DNA from 2 places in the Flintibacter sp. P01028 genome. Region 1 is predicted to be linked to the other one. Evidence: a T-box and tRNA genes for the amino acid it is inferred to sense, from the RefSeq annotation. Region 1 holds a T-box; the other holds one or more tRNA genes.
The links. A T-box is a leader RNA that pairs with one kind of tRNA and senses whether it is charged. The one in region 1 lies ahead of ileS (isoleucine--tRNA ligase), so its partner is inferred to be a tRNA-Ile.

Region 1 (18,086 bases):
CAAGTTCCCGCCGCGCTTTTAGCCTCTCAGTCGCCCCGCCGGGCTCCGAATTGGCTAGAGTTTTTCTGCCAGCTCCAGTGCTTTCCCGGCAATCGCGTCCATGTTATAGTATTTGTATTCGGCCAGACGGCCCAGCAGATGGAGGTTGGAGAACCGGTCCGCCTCCGCCCTGTATTTCGCGTATAGGGCGTTGTTCTCCGGGTTGATGATAGCATAATAGGGGATCTCGCCCCTCTCCCCGGTATACGCCTTGGAATATTCCTTTACAATCGTAGTCACGCCGGGCGCCGCCTGGCCGGTCAGGTGTTTGAACTCAGTGATGCGGGTAAAGTCCTCGTCCACTGTGTAATTGACTGTGCCGTACCCCTGGAAGTCGTCCTGCTCCAGCGTTTCGAAGGCAAAATCCAGCGTGCGGTAGGGGAGGGGGCCGAACCGGAAGCCAAACAGCTCGTCCGCCTGGCCGGTGTAGATAACCTGGCCGTCAAAGGGGGCGCCGTCTACCTTCAGTGTGTTACCGGACAGGTCCAACCGACCCAGGGCGTCCGTCCCCAGCTCCACGGTGATGCTGGGATGGTCCAGCATCCTTTCAAACATGGGGGTATAGCCCTCCAAAGGCATCCCCTGGTATGTATCCTGAAAATAGCGGTCGTCCCTGGACAGGAACACGGGCACCCGGGCGGTGGTATTTGGGTCAATGTCCTCCGGCCTCTGGCCCCACTGCTTCATGGTGTAGTGGACAAAGACGTGCTCGTACACATAATCCGCCAGGGCGGCGATTGACGGGTCCTGATTTTGCCGCAGTTCCAGAATGGTGACCTTTTTCTCCGCTCCATAGGCGGCGGTCAGCTTATCCCCCAGCCGTCTCCCCTCCTCCGGACCGAAGGCCGTTTCCAGGGAGGTCAGGTTGAAGGGCACCGGATAGGTTATCCGTCCGCCCCGGCCGTCCGGGATATTGGCCACCACCCGGTGCTGGTAGTCCCGCCACCGGGTGAACCGGGAAAGCCAGTCAAAGACCTGTTTGTCATTGGTGTGGAAGATATGGGGGCCGTATTGGTGGATCAGCACCCCCGCCTGGTCCGGACGGTCATAGGCATTGCCGCCAATGTGGTCCCTCCGCTCCAGCACCAGGACCCGTTTCCCCTGATCCGCCAAAGCGCGGGCGGCCACGGCGCCGGCATAGCCCGCTCCCACGGCCAGAACGTCAAATTTCTCCTCCAAGCTCGATCCCACCTCATTTTCCGGCCTGCTGGCCGTTATAGATGTTCCTTTGTATCATATCACACTTTCCCGGAAAAGGAAATTAAAATTCCTTGAAGATTGGATAAAATAAGCGTAATATGCTGTTCCATCCCCCTTGACATTCCCCGAAAAAGCAGATAAGATATCAACTGCATATAGAAACACGCGATGAAAAGGACGAGTATCCACCCCTGAATGGTACAGAGAGCCGCCGGTCCGGTGCGAGGCGGACAGGAGGGGGAGGGGAAAATCACCTTGGAGCAGAGGGCCGAACCGGGAAGCGCTGTGGGATCAGGCTTCCCTGACAGTAAGCGCCTCCGGACGCCCCCGTTACCAGGCAGGCTTGAGTGGCCGTGGTCTTTTCCCACGGCAAGAAGAGTGGTACCGCAGAGGATGTTTCGCCTTTGTCTCTTTCGGGGGACAGAGGCGTTTTCTTTTTTGAAAGGAGCGGCTTCTATGAACTGCCCCCAATGTGGACGCCCTATGGAGGAGGGGACGATGCACACCTAAAAATACCCCTTCTGGACTCAACAGGAATTACGGTTTTTCCGCGGTCCGACGGACGTGGTGGAGCTGGGGCCCCACGGTGACGATACCACCAGTATGTTTACCCGGGACCCGTTTCCCCAATTTCCCCATACGATGCTCTGCCGGCACTGCGGCTTAGTCACATTCCTATGTAATCTGATAGAAAAGTCTAAAAAAGACCTGAAATAGGAGGAAGCAAACCAATGGACTACAACAAGACCATCAACCTGCCCAAGACCGATTTCCCCATGCGGGCCGGACTGCCCGCCCGGGAGCCCGGTATGCTGGAGGGCTGGGAGAAGCTGGACCTGTATCACGAGCTGCTGAAGAAGAACGAGGGCAAGCCCCTGTTCTCCCTGCACGACGGCCCTCCCTTCTCCAACGGCAATCTGCATATGGGCCACGCTCTGAACAAGTCCATCAAGGACTTCATGGTCCGGGCCGCGGCCATGCGGGGCCGCTACACCCCCTATATCCCCGGCTGGGACAACCACGGTATGCCCATCGAGTCCGCTATCATCAAGGAGCAGAAACTCAACCGCAAGCAGATGAGCGTCCCCGAATTCCGCACCGCCTGTCACGACTACGCCCAGAAGTATGTGAATATCCAGCGGGAGGGCTTTAAGCGGCTGGGCGTGGTGGGGGACTGGGAGAACCCCTACCTCACAATGGACCCCGGCTTCGAGGCAGAGGAGGTCAAGGTTTTTGGCGAGATGTACAAGAAAGGCTACATCTATAAGGGCCTGAAGCCTGTGTACTGGTGCCCCAAGGATGAGACCGCCCTGGCCGAAGCGGAGATCGAGTATCAGGACGACCCCTGTACCACCGTATATGTCAAATTCCAGGTCAGGGACGATCTGGGCAAGCTCAGTCAGTACGGCGATCTGTCCAAAATGTACTTTGTGATCTGGACCACCACCATCTGGACCCTGCCCGGCAACCTGGCCATCGCTGTTCACCCCCGGGAGAGCTATGTGCTGGTAAAGGCGGACAACGGCGAAATGTATATTATGGCCGAGGCCCTGTGCGCCAAGGTGATGAAGATCGGCGGCTTTGAGAATTATGAGATCGTCAAGCAGTTCAAGGGCGCTGACTTTGAGTATATGCTGGCCCAGCATCCCTTCCTGGACAAGACCAGCCAGCTCTGCACCGCCGAGTATGTCACTATGGACTCAGGCACCGGCTGTGTTCACACCGCCCCCGGCTTTGGCGCAGACGACTACGAGACCTGCAAACGCTACAAAATCGAGATGGTGGTGCCCGTGGACGACCGGGGCCGCCACACCGATTACGCTGGAAAATACGCCGGCATGAAGACCGAGGAGTCCAATCCCGTCATTCTGGCCGATATGAAGGAGAGCGGCGCCCTCTTCGCCAGCGAGGACATCGTCCACTCCTACCCCCACTGCTGGCGCTGCAAGAATCCCATCATTTTCCGGGCTACCCCCCAGTGGTTCTGCTCTGTAGACGCCTTCAAGGAGCAGGCCGTGGCCGCCTGCGACGACGTGCGGTGGATCCCTGGCTGGGGCATTGACCGGATGAAGTCCATGATCCGGGAGCGGGCCGACTGGTGCATCAGCCGCCAGCGCCGCTGGGGTCTGCCCATCCCCGTGTTCTACTGTCAGGACTGCGGCAAGCCCATCTGCAACGACGACACCATCTCCCCCGTGTCCAAGCTCTTTGGTGAGAAGGGCTCTAACGCCTGGTACGAGATGGAGGCCGCTGACATTCTGCCTGCCGGCTTCTCCTGTCCCCACTGTGGGAGCAAAGCAGGCTTTACCAAGGAGGAGGACACTCTGGACGGGTGGTTCGACTCCGGCTCCACCCACTACGCCTCCATGAAGAAGGACCAGGGCTTCTGGCCCGCCACCGTCTATATGGAGGGCCTGGACCAGTACCGGGGATGGTTCCAGTCCAGCCTGCTCACCGCCGTGGGCGCTCTGGGCCAGGGCGCTCCCTTTAAGGAGTGCGTCACCCACGGCTGGACCGTGGATGGCGAGGGTAAGGCCATGCACAAATCTTTGGGCAACGGCGTGGACCCCGCCGACATCTTTAAGAAGTACGGCGCCGACCTGATTCGCCTGTGGGCCGGCTCCGCCGACTACCATGTGGACGTGCGCTGCTCGGACAATATCTTCAAGCAGCTCAGTCAGAATTATCTGAAGTTCCGCAACACCGCCCGCTACTGCCTGGGCAACCTGGATGGGTTTGACCCCAACTGCCTGGTCCAGCCTGGGGAGATGCTGGAGCTGGACCGCTGGGCCGTTACCAAGCTGAACCAGCTCATTGAAAAGTGCTTCGCCGCCTATGATGAGTACGAGTTCCATGTGGTGTCCCACGCCATCAATGACTTCTGCGTGGTGGAGCTGTCCTCCTTCTATCTGGACATCATCAAGGACCGGCTGTACTGCGAGGGCAAGGACAGCCTGGAGCGCCGCTCCGCCCAGACCGCCCTGTTCCTTATCCTGGACACCATGACCAAGCTGTTTGCCCCCATCCTGGCCTTCACCTGCGACGAGATCTGGCTGGCCATGCCCCACCGGGCGGAGGACGACGGCCGGAACGTGCTTCTCAACGAGATGAACAAGCCCTTTGCCGACTATGCCCTCACCCAGGAGCAGATGGCCCAGTGGGATAAGATCATTGCCGTCCGGGACGCGGTCAACGTCGCTCTGGAGGCAGCCCGGAACGGGAAGAAGATCGGTAAGAGCCTAGAGGCCGACGTGGCCCTCACCGTCCCGTCCGAGGACGCCTTCCTGGCCGAGATGGACAGCGCCCTCCTGGCCGACCTGTTCATCGTTTCCCAGGTGGAGATCACGGTGGGCGGCGAGCTGGCTGTCTCTGTGTCCGAGGCCGCCGGTCAGAAGTGTGAGCGCTGCTGGAAGCACCATCCCCTGGTGGGTGCCGATATGGCTCATCCCACACTCTGCCCCAGATGCGCAGGCGTCATCGCAAAGTCTACCTCTTTTGAGGCGCTTTAACAGCCACCCCCTCTCGATTCGTTCTTCTGCGCCGCACCTTCAAATAATGATCGCTTCACGCAGGAAGCGCAATGGAACTGGAAAGAAAAAAGTTGCCTGGACGGATGTCCAGGCAACTTTTTTCTTTTGTCCATGAGTCTATTCCGCCCAAGTCGTACTCTCCCCTCAGGAGACCCCAATCATCCACCGCTACGCCATAACACCGGCCGTATCATCGGACTGCCCTAGTCCTTCCCTTCACTCCACAGGCGCCTCCTTATTTTATTTTAATGCCTCCGGACAAACTCTTTGCCCTCCTTAATCCCTCTGACACTATACTTGTGCCAAACAGAGGGAGGTACCTCATATGGATCACGGCATCTTGACCCTGCTGCCCATCGTAACAGTGGTGGCTATCGCATTAAAAACCCGACGAACTCTGGAGCCCCTAATCGCGGGTACCCTGGTTGCCTATCTGATCATTGATGGACCCAAATTTATCTTCGGCTGGATGGACGCCTTTTTCCGGGTGGCCACCAGCTATGACCACCAGTGGGTATTTATGGTTTGTCTACTGTTTGGCAGCCTCATTGCCCTCCTGGGGGCCTCCCACGGCACCATGGGCTTTTCCAAAATACTGGACAAGCTGTGCCGTGGGCCAAAAAGCACACTGATTATCACTTGGATTATGGGCATCCTGATTTTTGTAGACGACTATCTCAACATCATGACTCTATCCATCTGCATGAAAAAGGAAACGGACAAACACCGTATCCCCAGGGAGGCCCTCTCCTATGTTATCGACTCCACCGGCGCCCCGGTCTGCGCTCTGCTTCCCTTCTCCACTTGGGCGGTATTCTTTTCCGGTCTTTTCTTTGCTGAGGCCGGCGTCCCAGAGCTGGGCTACGGGAGCGGCATCTCTACCTTTTACCGGGTCATTCCCTTTGTGTTTTATGCTATCGCCGCTGTGGTCATCGTGCCCCTGTTCGCCCTGTCCGTCATCCCACCTATGGGCAAGATGCGGGCGGCCTACCAGCGGGCGGCGAAGACCGGAGCGGTCTACTCCCCAGAGAGCGAACTGATGAACTTGGAGGGCGAGGATGATGCCCCTGATATACAGGGCAATGTATGGAACTTCGTCATTCCCATCGGCGTACTCATCGTCCTGGCTATCGTGGGGGGTGAGCTGTTTCTGGCCGTCATAGCTGCCATCGCTATCTGCCTGCTCCTGTATGTCCCCCAGCGGATCATGTCCCTGTCCAAGGCTTGCGACTTGGCCATGCACGGCTTCTGCAATATGATCCCCACCGTGGCCATCATTTACTTTGCCTTTGTCATGCAGGAGGCCATGAACGAAATCGGCATTGCTCCCTACATTATTAATTTGGTTCAGCCCTTTATGAGCGCAGAATTTTTTCCTTGTATTACCTTCCTGGTGGTAGCCGCCCTCAACTTTTCCACTGGCAGTGTGTGGGGCATCCCCGCTATCGTGGTCCCCGTTATCCTGCCCTTAGCCGTTTCTCTGGACGCCAATCTGCTGGTTGTTATGGGAGCCGTGGTATCTGGAGCAGTATTAGGCAGCCACGCCTGCTTTTACTCCGACGCCACCGTTCTTACCTCCAGTTGCTGTAAAATGGAAAATATGGACCACGCCCTTTCCCAGTTTCCCTATGCCATGCTGGCCGCCGCCATCGCTGCGGCAGGCTATCTGCTGTGCGGATTCTTACTGTGACAGGAGGTCTTACCCTATGAAACTACTCACTGGTGACATTACCAAAATAGAGACAGATGCCATCGTCAATGCCGCCTCCCCCGATCTGCGTCGGTCTCCCGGCATCTGCGATGCCATTTTTGCCGCCGCTGATACCAGGGCCCTTACTGCCGCCTGCAAAAAACTGCGCCGCTGTCCTGTGGGTACGGCAGTAGTCACCCCGTCCTTCGGTCTTCCCTGTAAGTATATCATCCATGTGGCCCTGGGTGAGTGGATGGGGGACCTGCGAACTGGAAAGCGGCTGATGGAGGCTTGCTACCGCCACGCCATGCAGCAAGCCCTGATGTGCCGGTGCAGAACTCTGGCCTTCCCCCTGGTCTTTTCCGGAGCCTTTCATCTACCCAGAATGGAGGCCCTCACAGTAGCAGAAAAAGCGATCCTGAAATTTGAAGCCAAACATCCAGAGTTAGATGTGTCCCTGGTCCTCTACACCCCCCAGATACTGGCCCAAGCTCAGGCTGTGCTGCGCCAGCTTTGTCCAGAGAACTAAAGACAGCGGAAGGGCCAATAAATTGGTCCTTCCGCTGTTTTTAGGCTATTTTTCGCTTTCTCTGTTCTTCAGATACTCCTCCATCACCCGAAGGATCAGAGCGGTGACGCTGCGCCGTTCCCGCTTGGCCTGGGCCGTTAACTCCTCCTTGAGCTTTTTGGACAGCCGTAGGCTGATCTGAGCGTCTGACTTGGCCACAGGATCACCTCCTTTTTTCTATCATACCGAAATGGAGGCTCCGTCGGTCGCATGACTTTGTATTATTTCGCATTATTTTTACGCTTCAACTCTTCGCCTCTGGCGGGCAGCAGGACCACTACATCTTGCGGATCTGGGAAAAGATAAAAAATTTCCTTGGAATACGGGACTTTTTTCTTTACATAGGGGGAAAATTGTGATATATTAACCCAGCATGAGAATGCGTCGGTATGCCCACTGGCTTGGTTCCGGGATATGGCCTGCGCAGGTGCGCGGGGTTCTGCCCGCCCGCTACCCAGCCCTTAGGGTAAAACAACAAGCGGCTTTACCGTTAGACGGGAAAGTAGTATGCCGCAATTAAGAAAGGTGGAAATTTCATGATTCGCAAGGACGAAAAGACGGCCGTTATTGAGGCCAACCGCACCCATCCCACTGACACCGGCTCCCCCGAGGTCCAGATCGCCATTCTAACCGCCCGCATCAACGAGTTGACCGAGCACCTGAAGGTCCACAAGCAGGATAACCACTCCCGCCGCGGTCTGCTGAAAATGGTCGGTAAGCGCCGCAAGATGCTGGACTACCTGATGGCCAAGGACATCGAGCGGTACCGCGCTATTATCGCCAAGCTGGGCATTAGAAAATAAGTTTATGCCGCATAGGGCAGCGCGTTCCGCGTGCTGCCCTATGTTCGCATATAAAACCAAACGAAAACTCCGAATTTCCCGCACTTTTTTAGCAGTTGAATATGAGCCGAAGCGCCGAATTTCCCAGCAGGGGTGCTTAGACCGGGGCGAAGGCGAGAACCCAGGAAAGGAACTTTCTGGCTCGATCCTATCCGTTTCGGCCTGTATTCAAGTGCTAAAGAGTTGTTGGACGTTCGGAAAAATTTGAAACAAAGGAGAATCCGAGATGTCAACTATCATCAAGCACAAACAGTTCCCCAAGTACAGGACCTGGACCATGGACTTGTGCGGCCGGCCTCTGACCATTGAAGTGGGTAAGACCACCGAGCTGGCCTCCGCCGCCGCCTGGGTCAAGTACGGTGACACCACGGTCCATGTGGCGGTCACGGTGTCCCCCCGTCCCCGGGACGGCATCGACTTCTTCCCCCTGTCCGTGGAGTTTGAGGAAAAGTTATACGCCGTGGGCCGCATTCCCGGCAGCTTTATGCGCCGGGAGGGCCGCCCCTCTCTGCCCGCCGTGCTGGCCAGCCGCCTGATCGACCGGCCTATGCGTCCCCTGTTCCCCTATGACTTCCGCAACGACGTGTGCATTCAGTGCACTGTCATGAGTGTGGACTACGACTGCTCCCCCGAGGTGGCCGCCATGATCGGCGCCTCCGCCTGCGTCAGCTATTCTGAGATCCCCTTCGCCGGCCCCATCGGCTGTCTGGAGGTGGGCTACTGTGACGGCCAGATTGTCCTGAACCCCAATCAGGAGCAGCGCAAGACCAGCCGCATGGACGTCACTGTGGCCGCCACACGGGAAAAGGTGGTCATGATCGAGGCCGGCGCCGACGAGATCCCCGACGAGATCATGTACGCCGGCATCGTGAAGGCCCACGAGGAGATCCGCAAGCAGATCGACTTTATTGACCAGATCGTCTCCGAGATCGGCAAGCCCAAGATGGAGTATGACCACGCCCAGTTCAACCAGGAGCTGTTCGACAAAATCGTGGACGAGTTCATGGACGAGGCCAAGGAGGCCATGGACACCGACGACAAGAATGTCCGGGAGACCCGCTGGAACGCCATGATCGACAAGTGGCACGAGAAGTATCTGGAGGAGTATCCGGATATGGACCAGTACCTGGAAGAGTTCACCTATAAGTTCCAGAAGAAGATCGTCAAGGCCTGGCTGCTGGAGGGCCACCGTGTGGACGGCCGCGCCAAAAACGAGATCCGTCCCCTGGCCGCCGAGGTGGGCGTCCTGCCCCGGGTCCACGGCTCCGGCCTGTTTACCCGGGGCCAGACCCAGGTGCTGTCCGTGTGTACCCTGAACACTCTGGCCGCCAGCCAGAAGCTGGACACCATCTGGGAAGAGGAAGAGAAGCGGTATATGCACCACTACAACTTCCCCCCCTACTCCGTGGGCGAGGCCCGTGCCCCCCGCTCCACCAACCGCCGGGAGTACGGCCACGGCGCCTTGGCCGAGCGGGCCCTGGTGCCTGTGCTCCCCTCTGTGGAGGAGTTCCCCTACGCCATCCGTGTAGTGTCCGAGGTGCTGTCCTCCAACGGCTCCACCTCCCAGGGCTCCATCTGCGGCTCCACTCTGGCTCTGATGGACGCCGGCGTACCCATCAAGGCCCCTGTGGCCGGCATCTCCTGCGGTCTGATCCAGGACGACAACGGCGGCTTTACTACCTTCATCGACATCCAGGGCGTAGAGGACTTCCACGGCGAGATGGACTTTAAGGTGGCCGGTACAAAGGCCGGCATCACCGCCATCCAGATGGACCTGAAGAACGACGGTCTGACCCATGAGATCATTAAGGAGGCACTGGACATCACCCGTGACGCCCGGTTCGCCATCCTGGACGAAATCATGCTGCCCTGCATCTCCGCCCCCCGGGCCGAGGTGAGCAAGTACGCCCCCAAGATGATCACCGTCAAGATCGATCCCGACAAGATCCGTGAGGTCATCGGCAAGGGCGGCTCCGTCATCCAGAAGATCACCGCCGAGTCTGGCGCCCAGATCGACATTGAGGATGACGGCACCATCCACATCGCCTCCCCCAACGCCGAGGCCTGCGACGCCGCCAAGAAGATGATCGAGACCATCGTCTTTGTCCCCCAGGTGGGTGAGTTGTACTACGGCAAGGTGGTCCGCATCCTCCAGTTCGGCGCCTTTGTGGAGCTGGCTCCTGGCAAGGACGGCATGGTCCACATCTCCAAGCTGGCCGAGCACCGGGTGGACAAGGTGGAAGACGTGGTCAACATCGGCGATATGATCTGGGTCAAGGTCACTGAAATTGACGACAAGGGCCGGGTCAACCTGTCCTATAAGGACGCCCTGCGTGAGATCCGCGCCAGAAAAGAATCCGGCGAGCCCATCAAATAAATCTGTTCTTACCATTTAAACGAGGTGGACAGCAAAGCTGTCCACCTCGTTGCTTTTCCCTCAAAGCACAGAGGGAGTTTTCTTTTACTTTTCCAAAATATGTGCTATAATATCAACAATTCCCACACGGAGTGTCATTTGGGGACCAAAATCACGGCCGTTCTCTCCCACCCGGCCTTTTCTCCCCATAGTAAGAGGTGCCTCCCAATGAAAACGCTGCTTACCATCATGCGACTGCCCGACGGCTCCCAGGAGCACTGCGGCCGGGCTCACACCATCTGGCTGGCCCTGGCCCTGACGGGAATGGGGTGCTGCGTCGGCGGCCTTTCCCTGTTTTTTTCCGCTACCGCCTATGTCAGTCTGAACTCCTGGCATCTGCTGGGCGCCTATCTTTCCAGCCCCTTGCTCATGTTCTTGAATCTTCTGCCTCCTGTCCTGCTGATCTGGCTGTTCTACTTCCTGTTCCGCCGGAGCTGGGCCGCCTTTATCTGTACTTTTCTGCCCGTTTTGGCCATCGCTCTGGCCAACTACTTCAAGATCCGGCTCCGGTCGGACCCCCTGCTGGCCACTGACTTGCTGTTGGCGGCAGAGGCCGGGGGTATCGTGGGCAACTACACACTGGACCTGACCTGGCTGGTGTGGTTTGCCCTGTTCTGCTTTGTGGCCGGACTGCTCTTTACCATCTTCCTTATGCCCCATGGCATTCAGGGCTGGCGGGAGCGGACCTTCGGCGCCTTGTCCTGTCTGGCCTTGATTGGCGTCGCCTTTGTGTCCCTCTACCTCAACCCCACTGTCTATGACCAGACTCCCACCCAGGCCATCCGTTACGCCTGGTCCGATGTGGAGGTCTATCTGTCCAAGGGTGGACTGTACCCCTTTCTCCACTCCTTCCGGGATATGCTTCCAACCCCACCGGAAAACTACGACAAAGAGGAGGCCGACAGCCTGCTTCAGCAGTACGAGGACCAGAGCATCCCGGAGGGTCAGAAGGTATCGGTCATGGGAATCATGCTGGAGGCCTTCTGTGACCTCACCGACTTCGACGCCCTGGCCGGGCAGGAGGGGGTGACCCAGGTCTATGCCCCCTGGCACCAGCTGGAGGCCCAGTCCATCTCCGGCGACCTGCTGACCAACATCTTTGCCGGGGGCACGGTGGACAGCGAGTGGGCCTTCCTCACCGGCTACTCCACCCATGATGAGTTTTGGAAGGACACCGACTCCTATGTGTGGTATTTGAAGGACCAGGGCTATCAGACCTTTGGCAGCCACCCCGGCTTCGGCTGGTTTTACAACCGCCAGAACGTGAACCAGTACCTGGGCTTTGAGGAATACTGGTTCACAGAGAACCACTATGGGGAGCTGGTGGACCCGGTATTCGCCCAGTGGCACTCCGACCCCCTGTTGGTCCAGGAGCTGCTGGCCCAGATGAAGGAGCGCGTCCAGAGCGGCCCCTGCTTCTCCTTCTCTGTATCCTACCAGAACCACGGCCCATACAGCACCGAGCTGCCCTCCGGGCCCCGGCACCTCACCCCAGAGGGCTCCGGTCTAAGTCAGGAGAGCTGTAATATTTGGAACAATTATCTCAACGGCGTGGCCGAGACCCTTCAGGCCCTCACCACTCTCGTCCAGGGGCTGGAGGAGATGGAGGAGCCGGTGGTGCTGGTCCTGTTCGGCGACCACAAGCCCTGGGGCGGCAACGGCAACTCCGCCTATATTGAGATGGGGGCCACCTTTGATTTGTCCACCCTGGACGGCTTCTATGACTACTATGCCACCCCCTATGTGATTTGGGCCAACTCTGCCGCCAAGGAGACCCTGGGCCGGGACTTTGTGGGGGACGGGGGAGACTTCTCCCCCTGCTTCCTGATGACAGAGCTCTTTGACCAGTGCGGCTGGACTGGCCCCGGCTTTATGGAGCTGTCCAGGCAGGTCCGGGCCGTCACCCCCCTGGTCCACACCCAGGGGCTCTATCTGGTGGACGGCCAGCTCACTGATATACTAGCGCCTGAGGATCAGGCTTTGCTGGACCAGTTTCTGTCCGCCGAATATTTCAGAGAGAACCAGCTCCTCCCCGTTGAATAGACAAGGCCCCCGCCTGATATCAGGCGGGGGCCTTTTTGATTACCGAACAAGGAGTTTCTTCATGGCCTCCTCCAGGCCGTCCACTGTCAAGGGGAACATGGGGAACTCCTGGGAAATGGCATCATAGGTCTGGCACCAGTACTGGCCCCACCCCGGCCGCTCACTGGGATTGAGCCATACCGTATGGCCAAAGCGTCCCTTCAGCAGCCGCAGCCAGTCCATGCCACACTTGGGCCCGTCCTCCCGACTGCCGCCGTAGTAGCCGCCCAGCAGCTCATGGGGCGCCATCTGGGCATCCCCCACCAGAATCAGCTTATAGTCGCTGGGGATATTGGACAGCACCCAATCTGTCTGCACTGAGTTTCGGCTCATGAGCATGGGGTCCTGATACAGTCGAGAATAGATGCAGTTGTGAAAATAGTACACCTTCAGATCCTTGAAATGGCCCGACTTGGACACCGCCTGAAACAGAGCTGAACAGAGCTGACTGTAATAGTCCATAGACCCCCCGGAGTCCATCAAAAGAAGCACCTTCACCGTGTTTTCCCTGGGCCGCTTGTATCGCACCTTCAGCACGCCGCCATTGTCGGCGGTGTCTTTGATGGTGTTGTCCACGTCGAACTCCGTGGGGGGGAGGTCCACCAGCCCGGAGAATTGCCGCAGCTTCCGTAGGGCCACCTGGAACTGCCGGGTATCCAGGGTGTTATCCCGGCGGAAATCCCGAAACTTCCGCTCCCCGGCCACCCGGAAAGCCCGTCGGTACATGCTCTGGCCCCCTACTCGAATGCCCTTGGGGGACAGTCCAGAGTTTCCAAAGGTGGACATCCCGTGGGTTCCTACCCAATAACGCCCCCCGTTGTGCTCCTCGGTCTGCTCCTCCATACGCTCCTTCAGCATCCGCTCGATCTCCTCCTCGGAGAAGCCCAGGTTTTTCAGCGCCTGTTCCTCATCCCAGCTGGCGTAGTCGGACAACACCTCGGGCCTGTTCAGCCAATCCAGCAGCTCCTGAGACACCTCCTGCTGGAAGGGCACGTCCTTAAAATACTCCAGAAAGCAGCGGTCGAAGGTGTCAAAGTCCGCCTCGCTTTTCACCAGAAGACAGCGGCACAGGTGGTAAAAGCCCGTGAAACTGGAGCTGTGGAGCCCCTTGTCCATGGCTTCCACCAGGGCCATCCACTCAGTGAGGGACACCTTTAGGCCGTTCTTCCGCAGGAGATACAGAAAATCCTCAAACATGGCTCACCGCCACTGCCGCCGAAGCGTATCGATGTCCTCGTTTTTCTTCAGCAGCACCCCCAGATAGGGGACCTCCTTGACGATTTTATCCACATTGACGCCGCCGTGCTGAAGGGCCTGAATCCAGTCGATAATCTCACTGGTGGAGGGCTTCTTCTTAATGGTGGGCAGGGAGCGGATCTTGTAAAATGCCTCCAACACCTGGGTAAGCAGCTTGTTGTCGATGTCCGGGAAGTGGACCCGGACGATATCTGCCATCAGCTCCTTGTCGGGGAACTCGATATAGTGGAACACACACCGGCGCAGAAAGGCGTCGGGCAGCTCCTTCTCCGCGTTGGAGGTGATAATAACCACCGGCCGGTGATTGGCCTTGACCGTTCGCCCTGTCTCCGGGATATAAAACTCCATCCGGTCCAGCTCCCACAGCAGGTCATTGGGGAACTCCAGGTCCGCCTTGTCGATCTCGTCGATGAGGAGGATGACCTGTTCCTCGTCAGTAAACGCCTCGCCCAGCTTGCCCAGCTTGACATACTTCTCGATATCGTCCACGCCCTGTCCACCAAACTGGCTGTCGTAGAGCCGCTGGACTACGTCGTAGACATACAGGCCGTCCTGGGCCTTGGTGGTGGACTTGATGTTCCAGATGATGAGCTTTTTCCCCAGCGCCTGGGAGATGGCCTCGGCCAACATAGTTTTTCCGGTACCTGGCTCCCCCTTAATGAGCAGGGGCTTCTGGAGCACCATGGCGATATTGGCCGCCCGGAGCAGCTCCTCCGAGGCCACATAATTCTGACTTCCTCTAAATTCCTTCATTCCAAATATCCTTCCCGGCCCGGGGATTCGGGCCTGTGTAGTCTATGCTCCGAATTTTATAGTCTTTTGCAGAGAAAAGCAACCCCTTTCCCTGAAATTACCTAGAATCACCTGACCTCCCCAAAACTGCACCTATTTCTTGCCAAAAAAATGGTCAGAAATTAAAATAAATTCCCCCTGTGGAGAAATTTTTATTCTGCTGCTCTGACCTTGCAAACGGCGCCGCGTTCCCTCTCTAAGGCTGTAAGGGCAATCCGGGACAGATATCCTTTTGGGAATACCAGCTGCCTCTGTAAGTTGTCAATCTCCCTAACCAGTAGAGGATAACCCCACTCCATTTTGACAAGTTTTATTATTTTTTTGATAAGTATACTTGACATAAAAATTTCTATGTGATATGCTCTCTCCATAAGCCGGGGCCTCAAATCAGAAAACGTCCCACAGGGGAGATGGAGGAACGTTATGGACAAAGAGAAAATTTTAGAAAAAAGCAGGAAGGAAAACATGCGCCAAGATGAGATGGAACGCACCGTCCAAGTGGAAGGGGAGTCCTTCTCTCTGATTTTCGTCTTTCTGGTTGGGCTGGTCATTCTCATCTATAATCGGCTCCACGACCTGCCTAGCAGCCAGGTGTTAGCCATGTTTTGGGCCAGTTGTGTGGGCAGCCGAGTGTACCGGCTGACCAAGCGAAAAAACATTTCCGATATCATCACTGGGCTTATTTCTCTTGCATTTCTGGTATTCTGTCTGGTAAGATATTTTACACAGGGGCGGTGATAAAATGGATGACCAGCTGATCTTAAAGAACCGGCTGAAGATAGCCCGTGCGGAAAAAAATCTGTCCCAGGGAGAACTGGCCAAGCTGGTGGGTGTATCCCGCCAGACCATTAGCTCTATCGAAACAGGGCAGTTCAACCCTACGGCCAAGCTGGCTCTGGTCCTGAGCATCGCCTTAGACAAAAAATTTGAGGACCTTTTTTATTTTGACTGACGGCTTTGAGGAGGGTGCGACTTCTATGGAATATTTTGCTGTAGCCCTGTTTTCCATCGGGGTCATTGGTATCCCCATCGCGGTCCTGTTGTACAATGACTATGGAAAAAAGCGGGGGTGCGGCCGGGGATGCGCCACCTGTGGAAATCGTTTTCTTTGCCATCCGGACCAGTATTCTGACAAATCGGAACAAATCGACAAAAAAGAGACGTCTGGATAAGCAGACGTCTCTTTTTATTGGTGCTTCCATCACTTGTCTAATCGTTTTTTATCAAGGAGCCTTCCTTACCTGTACTTTTGACTTTCCGCTACCGCCATTTCATCACAGCGGTTGTTATATTGATTTTCCGCATGTCCCTTGACCCAATGGAGGTGGACGGTGTGGTAGTCGCACAGATCCAGCAGACGGCCCCAGAGGTCTGGATTCAAGGCGGGCTTTTTGTCACTCTTTATCCAGCCCCGGGCCCGCCAGCCTTTAGCCCAGCCTTTGTCCAGGCCATCGATAACGTATTTAGAGTCAGACCACAGCTCCACAACACAGGGTTCCTTGAGAGCCTCCAAGGCAGTGATAACCCCAGTGAGCTCCATACGGTTATTGGTGGTATGGGCCTCGCCCCCGGACATCTCCTTTTTGTGGGGGCCGTACATCAGGATTGCCCCCCAGCCCCCCGGTCCTGGATTGCCGGAGCAGGCTCCGTCCGTGTAGATGGTAACAGTTTTCATAGTTCTCCTATCGCTGCCTTCCCCTGTGGGAAGGCTTTTATAGCTCCTCCACGATCTCCCGGCGCTTCTGGTCGTACTCCTGCTGGGTGATGAGCCCGGCCTCCCGCAAGGTCTTGAGCTGCTCCAGCCGCTCCCTAGCGTTCAGGGCGGTGGACTGGATATGGTCGTGGGACTCGTCAGAGGGAACGGGTTCTCCTTCTTTGTCCTCTTCAATGCGGATCTCGGGGCCCACATACTTTTTTCCAAACGCGTGAAGGGCGTTTATCACAGTGATTCCCAAAGCGCCCAGCGTCCATATTATTCCAAACGGTCCAAAGGTGGGGATTACCACAAACAGCCCGATCAGGACGAAGATGCCTCCCCATATCGTTCCAAAGGCTCCCTGTGCCTTGCCCGGGCGGTAAGTTACCCGTTTTCTCATGTTTCCTTAGCCTCCTGTCCCGCGGATCCTTTCCAGACGATAAAGGCTGTTATAGCCCACTGGAAAGTTCATCCTCTCCTGTCGGTTTGCGGCCTCCTTACGACTGGAGCTTTTACTCCTGATTGACGGGGGACTGCTCATTCTCGTCCGCCTGCTCCTCCCGCTCGGTGAGGGCCAGGGAGATGACCTGATCCCCCTCCTCCTTGAAGCGCATGACGATGACGCCCTGGGTAGCCCGGCCGGCGGTGCGGATGGCATCCACATGAGTACGGATCAGGATGCCGCTCTGGGTGACCAGCAGCAGGTCCTCTGAGCCGTCCACTACCTTGACGCCCACCACAGGCCCGGTCTTTTCGGTAACCATATAATTTTTGATGCCGATGCCGCCTCGGTTCGTGATCCGGTACTCCTCCACCGGGGTCCGCTTGCCATAGCCCTTTTCTGTAATGGATAGAAGGCACTTGCCCTCGGCAGCACGGGCGGCCCCTACCACATAGTCCCCATCCCGAAGGCGGATGCCCCGGACGCCCACAGCGTCCCGGCCCATAGCCCGAACGTCGTTCTCGTCAAAGCACACAGCCATACCGTCATGGGTGGCGATGAGGATATTCTGCTTCCCGTCGGTCTCTCGGACGGAGATCAACTCATCCCCCTCGTCCAGCCGGAGGGCCCGGATGCCACTGGCCCGAATATTTTTCAGCGCGGAGGCAGCCAGACGCTTTACTGTGCCGTTCCGGGTGACCATAAACAGGTATACCTCATCCTCGGTGAAGTCCCGGAAGTGGACCATGGTCTGAATCCGCTCTCCCTGCTCCACCTGGAGGATATTGACGATATTGGTCCCCTTGGCGGTCTTGCCGCTCTCTGGAATCTGGTAACCCTTCTTTCGGTAGACCTTGCCCGTGTCGGTAAAGAACAGGATATAGTCATGGGTGGAGGCGGTAAACACATCCACCACATAGTCCTCCTCCCGTGTGGTGATCCCCTTCTTTCCCATTCCGCCCTTGGACTGGGCGGCGTACTCGCTGACCGGGGTGCGCTTGATATAGCCCGCCTGGGTCAGGGTAAAGACACACTGCTCCTCCTCGATCAGGTCCTCAATGTCGATCTCGTCCTCTACATCCTGGATCTCAGTGTACCGCTCGTCTCCGTACTTGTCCCGGATGGCGGTCAGCTCGTCCTTGAGCACGCCCCGGAGCATCTCCTCGCTGGCCAGCAGGCGGTTGAAGTAGTCGATGCGCTTCTCAAGCTCCTCATATTCGTTTTGAAGCTTCTCCCGGTCCAAACCCTGCAGGGCCTTCAGCCGCATATCCAAAATGGCCTGGGCCTGAACATCGTCCAGGGAGAATCGGGTCATCAAGGCTTCTTTGGCGTCGTCATAGCGGGAGCGGATGATTTGGATGACCTCGTCAATGTTATCCTGGGCCACCAGCAGGCCCTCCAGCAGATGGGCCCGCTCCTGGGCTTTTTTCAGGTCGAAGCGGGTGCGGCGGATAATGACCTGCTCCTGATAGGAGATGTACTCGTCCAAAATATGGCGCAGAGAGAGGATGCGGGGCTGGAGCTTGCCGTTG
Region 2 (4,227 bases), on a different contig from region 1:
CTTAGGATTCTCTCCTCATCTACCTGTGTCGGTTTGCGGTACGGGCACCTTAGCATACACCAGAACTTTTCTCGCCTCGTTATTCTCCGACTTCCCTACTTGATTTCGGTCCCTTTCGCCCGGGTCAACCAACGCCCGGGTTCGGATAGCTCCAAGTGTCCTTCTGGTTTAAGTTTCGGTGGCTACGGAATTTCAACCGTATGTGCATCGACTACGCCTTTCGGCCTCGCCTTAGCTCCCGGCTTACCTTGGGCGGACGAACCTTCCCCAAGAAACCTTAGATTTTCGGCCATTATGATTCCCACATAATTCTCGCTACTCATTCCGGCATTCTCACTCGAATAAAGTCCACCGCTGCTTCCGCTACGACTTCACCCCTTATTCGACGCTCCCCTACCACTGCATTAGATGCAATCCCAAGCTTCGGTTATACGCTTAGCCCCGTTACATTTTCCGCGCAGAGTCACTCGACCAGTGAGCTATTACGCACTCTTTTAATGAGTGGCTGCTTCTAAGCCAACATCCTGGTTGTTTTCGCAACTCCACATCGTTTTCCACTTAGCGTATATTTGGGACCTTAGCTGTGGGTCTGGGCTGTTTCCCTTTTGACCACGAGACTTATCTCACGTAGTCTGACTGCTAGTCATCAATTATCCGGCATTCAGAGTTTGATAGGGTTCAGTAACTTTATCAGCCCCTAGCCCATTCAGTGCTTTACCTCCGGTAATCTAAACTAACGCTAGCCCTAAAGCTATTTCGGGGAGAACCAGCTATCTCCAAGTTCGATTAGAATTTCTCCGCTATCCACAAGTCATCCGCCACCATTGCAACGGGGGTCGGTTCGGTCCTCCATGGGGTTTTACCCCCACTTCAACCTGCTCATGGATAGGTCACCTGGTTTCGGGTCTATTGCACGCGACTTTATACGCCCTATTCAGACTCGCTCTCGCTTCGCCTCCGGTGCTGAACACCTTAAGCTTGCCACGTACAATAACTCGCCGGACCGTTCTACAAAAAGTACCTCATCACACTTTAACGTGCTTTGAGTGCTTGTAAGCACAAGGTTTCAGGTTCTCTTTCACTCCCCTCCCGGGGTCCTTTTCACCTTTCCCTCACGGTACTGCTCCTCTATCGGTCATCAAGTAGTATTTAGGGTTGGAGGGTGGTCCCCCCAGTTTCCCACAGGGTTTCACGTGTCCTGCGGTACTCTGGATCCTGACTAAATCGACTCAGCTTTCGCTTACGGGACTATCACCCGCTGTGGTCGGCCTTCCCATACCGTTCAGCTAGCCTATCAATCCGTTGTGTCAGTCCACAACCCCGAAGGATAAATCCTTCGGTTTGCCCTCTTCCGCGTTCGCTCGCCACTACTTGCGGAATCTCTGTTGATTTCTCTTCCTCGCCCTACTTAGATGTTTCAGTTCAGGCGGTTCCCCGCCTACGCCTATTTGATTCAACGCAGGCTGACAGAGTATTGCTCTGCCGGGTTTCCCCATTCGGAAATCCTGGGATCGAAGCTTATGTGCAGCTCCCCCAGGCTTATCGCAGCTTGTCACGTCCTTCTTCGGCTCTTGATGCCAAGGCATTCCCCTTGCGCTCTTATTAGCTTGACCTTCGTAGAACAACCTTTTCAAGCTGTTCTCTTGGTTCTATTAAGAATTATGCAGGCCTCAGATTCAGTTTCATTGTAGTATTTGTTACCCTTTTAATTCCTTAAAAAGTCCACAAATTTTACTTTGTTACCTCTCTGTTGCTTGCTCGCAATTTCTTGCTTGCTTCACTGTTCAGTTTTCAAGGTGCAGTTCTCCGACCCTTTTCAAGGTCAGATCGAAATGCTCACCCTCTTGGGTAAACACTTCGATTTGATCTTGTGGTGGAGGTTATCGGACTCGAACCGGTGACCCCCTGCTTGCAAAGCAGGTGCTCTACCAACTGAGCTAAACCCCCTTATCCGGGTGCCCTCAGCTTTTGGTGGTGGGCCCAAGTGGACTCGAACCACCGACCTCACGATTATCAGTCGTGCGCTCTAGCCAGCTGAGCTATGGGCCCGTGAGCCCCCACCGCTCCCCTTACGGCGTGCGCCCTCTAAATTAAACAACGTGACCCCTACTTTGCACAGACGTCTGACCTTAGGACGTTACAAAAACCTGTCGGCTTTTGAACTCTCCTTAGAAAGGAGGTGATCCAGCCGCACCTTCCGATACGGCTACCTTGTTACGACTTCACCCCAATTATCGAACCCACCTTCGGCCGCGCCCCCCTTGCGGTTAGGCTACGGACTTCGGGTGTTCCCGACTCTCATGGTGTGACGGGCGGTGTGTACAAGGCCCGGGAACGTATTCACCGCGGCATGCTGATCCGCGATTACTAGCGATTCCAACTTCATACAGGCGAGTTGCAGCCTGCAATCCGAACTGGGATGGCTTTTAGGGGTTTGCTCCACCTCGCGGTCTTGCTTCCCTCTGTTGACCACCATTGTAGTACGTGTGTGGCCCAGGACATAAGGGGCATGATGATTTGACGTCGTCCCCACCTTCCTCCGTTTTGTCAACGGCAGTCTCGCTAGAGTGCTCTTGCGTAGCAACTAACAATAAGGGTTGCGCTCGTTGCGGGACTTAACCCAACATCTCACGACACGAGCTGACGACAACCATGCACCACCTGTCACCGGCGCTTCCGAAGAAGAAGGTGTATCTCTACACCGGTCACCGGGATGTCAAGCCCTGGTAAGGTTCTTCGCGTTGCTTCGAATTAAACCACATACTCCACCGCTTGTGCGGGCCCCCGTCAATTCCTTTGAGTTTCAACCTTGCGATCGTACTCCCCAGGTGGGATACTTATTGTGTTAACTGCGGCACGGAGGGGGTCAGACCCCCCACACCTAGTATCCATCGTTTACAGCGTGGACTACCAGGGTATCTAATCCTGTTTGCTCCCCACGCTTTCGCGCCTCAGCGTCAGTTGCTGTCCAGCAGACCGCCTTCGCCACTGGTGTTCCTCCTAATATCTACGCATTTCACCGCTACACTAGGAATTCCGTCTGCCTCTCCAGTACTCAAGAACTACAGTTTCAAATGCAGGCCACAGGTTGAGCCCATGGTTTTCACATCTGACTTGCAGTCCCGCCTACACGCCCTTTACACCCAGTAAATCCGGATAACGCTCGCCACCTACGTATTACCGCGGCTGCTGGCACGTAGTTAGCCGTGGCTTATTCCTCAGGTACCGTCACTTGCTTCGTCCCTGAGAAAAGAAGTTTACAACCCGAAAGCCTTCTTCCTTCACGCGGCGTTGCTGGGTCAGGCTTGCGCCCATTGCCCAATATTCCCCACTGCTGCCTCCCGTAGGAGTCTGGGCCGTGTCTCAGTCCCAATGTGGCCGGCCAACCTCTCAGTCCGGCTACTGATCGTCGCCTTGGTGGGCCGTTACCCCGCCAACCAGCTAATCAGACGCGAGTCCATCTCAGAGCGATAAATCTTTGGCAGTCAGAGCCATGCGACCCAACTGCATCATGCGGTATTAGCAGATGTTTCCACCTGTTATTCCCCACTCCAAGGCAGGTTACTCACGCGTTACTCACCCGTCCGCCACTAAGTAACTCACTCCATTGGACGAATCCTCTGTCATGAGCACTCCGTTCGACTTGCATGTGTTAAGCACGCCGCCAGCGTTCATCCTGAGCCAGGATCAAACTCTCAATAAAATGGTATTTAAAGAACCGAAGTCCCTCAAATCATATTATTGAAACTTTTCCAAGCTTCAAAGAAATTTACGGTCATCCGTTTCAAGCTTCGCTTGTCTTCGAACAACCAAATCCATATCTGGTGCTTTTCGTTTGTCACGTTGTTTAATTTACAAGGTACACGCCGCTTCGTGCGGCGGGTTTTTATCTTACCACATTCAGTTCGCTTTGTCAAGAACTTTTTTCGAGCTTTTTCAAACTCTTTTGTCCTCTCATTCGCCGCTCCCTTAGTGGCTTGCCGCTGCCCTCGCGGACAGCTTGATTAGGTTACCACACTTCATTGCCTTTGTCAAGCACTTTTTTTCGCCAGTTTCAAACTTTTTTCGTCTGTCCCCTGGACCGCCTCGTGTGGCTCCCTCCGCTCCCCCGTAGGGCTTGCCCCTGCCGCAGAGCGCTTGCTTATATTAGCAAACACTTCCTCCCTTGTCAACACTTTTTTCCCACTTTTTTCCCCTTTTTTTATCCCCTCCTTACCTACACTATAT

Region 2: it has a tRNA-Ile gene. The T-box ahead of ileS (isoleucine--tRNA ligase) is inferred to sense a tRNA for this amino acid. The anticodon was not compared.

The regions. Positions count from the first base shown of each region.
Region 1 is NZ_JBHEVC010000007.1:93,686-111,771, forward strand. It holds gene glf (UDP-galactopyranose mutase) at 55-1,218, opposite strand; T-box leader at 1,399-1,648, shown strand; gene ileS (isoleucine--tRNA ligase) at 1,971-4,748, shown strand; gene ACEVJK_RS12200 (Na+/H+ antiporter NhaC family protein) at 5,095-6,459, shown strand; gene ACEVJK_RS12205 (macro domain-containing protein) at 6,476-6,988, shown strand; gene ACEVJK_RS12210 (ribbon-helix-helix protein, CopG family) at 7,034-7,186, opposite strand; gene rpsO (30S ribosomal protein S15) at 7,564-7,830, shown strand; gene ACEVJK_RS12220 (polyribonucleotide nucleotidyltransferase) at 8,096-10,246, shown strand; gene ACEVJK_RS12225 (LTA synthase family protein) at 10,454-12,328, shown strand; gene ACEVJK_RS12230 (VWA domain-containing protein) at 12,368-13,564, opposite strand; gene ACEVJK_RS12235 (MoxR family ATPase) at 13,568-14,377, opposite strand; gene ACEVJK_RS12240 (hypothetical protein) at 14,569-14,787, opposite strand; gene ACEVJK_RS12245 (DUF6442 family protein) at 14,840-15,154, shown strand; gene ACEVJK_RS12250 (helix-turn-helix transcriptional regulator) at 15,159-15,368, shown strand; gene ACEVJK_RS12255 (hypothetical protein) at 15,394-15,588, shown strand; gene rnhA (ribonuclease HI) at 15,654-16,091, opposite strand; gene ACEVJK_RS12265 (SHOCT domain-containing protein) at 16,129-16,512, opposite strand; gene gyrA (DNA gyrase subunit A) at 16,625-18,086, opposite strand, start outside.
Region 2 is NZ_JBHEVC010000020.1:4-4,230, forward strand. It holds partial or broken rRNA gene ACEVJK_RS14325 (23S ribosomal RNA) at 1-1,613, opposite strand, end outside; tRNA gene ACEVJK_RS14330 (tRNA-Ala) at 1,872-1,947, opposite strand; tRNA gene ACEVJK_RS14335 (tRNA-Ile) at 1,973-2,049, opposite strand; rRNA gene ACEVJK_RS14340 (16S ribosomal RNA) at 2,173-3,703, opposite strand.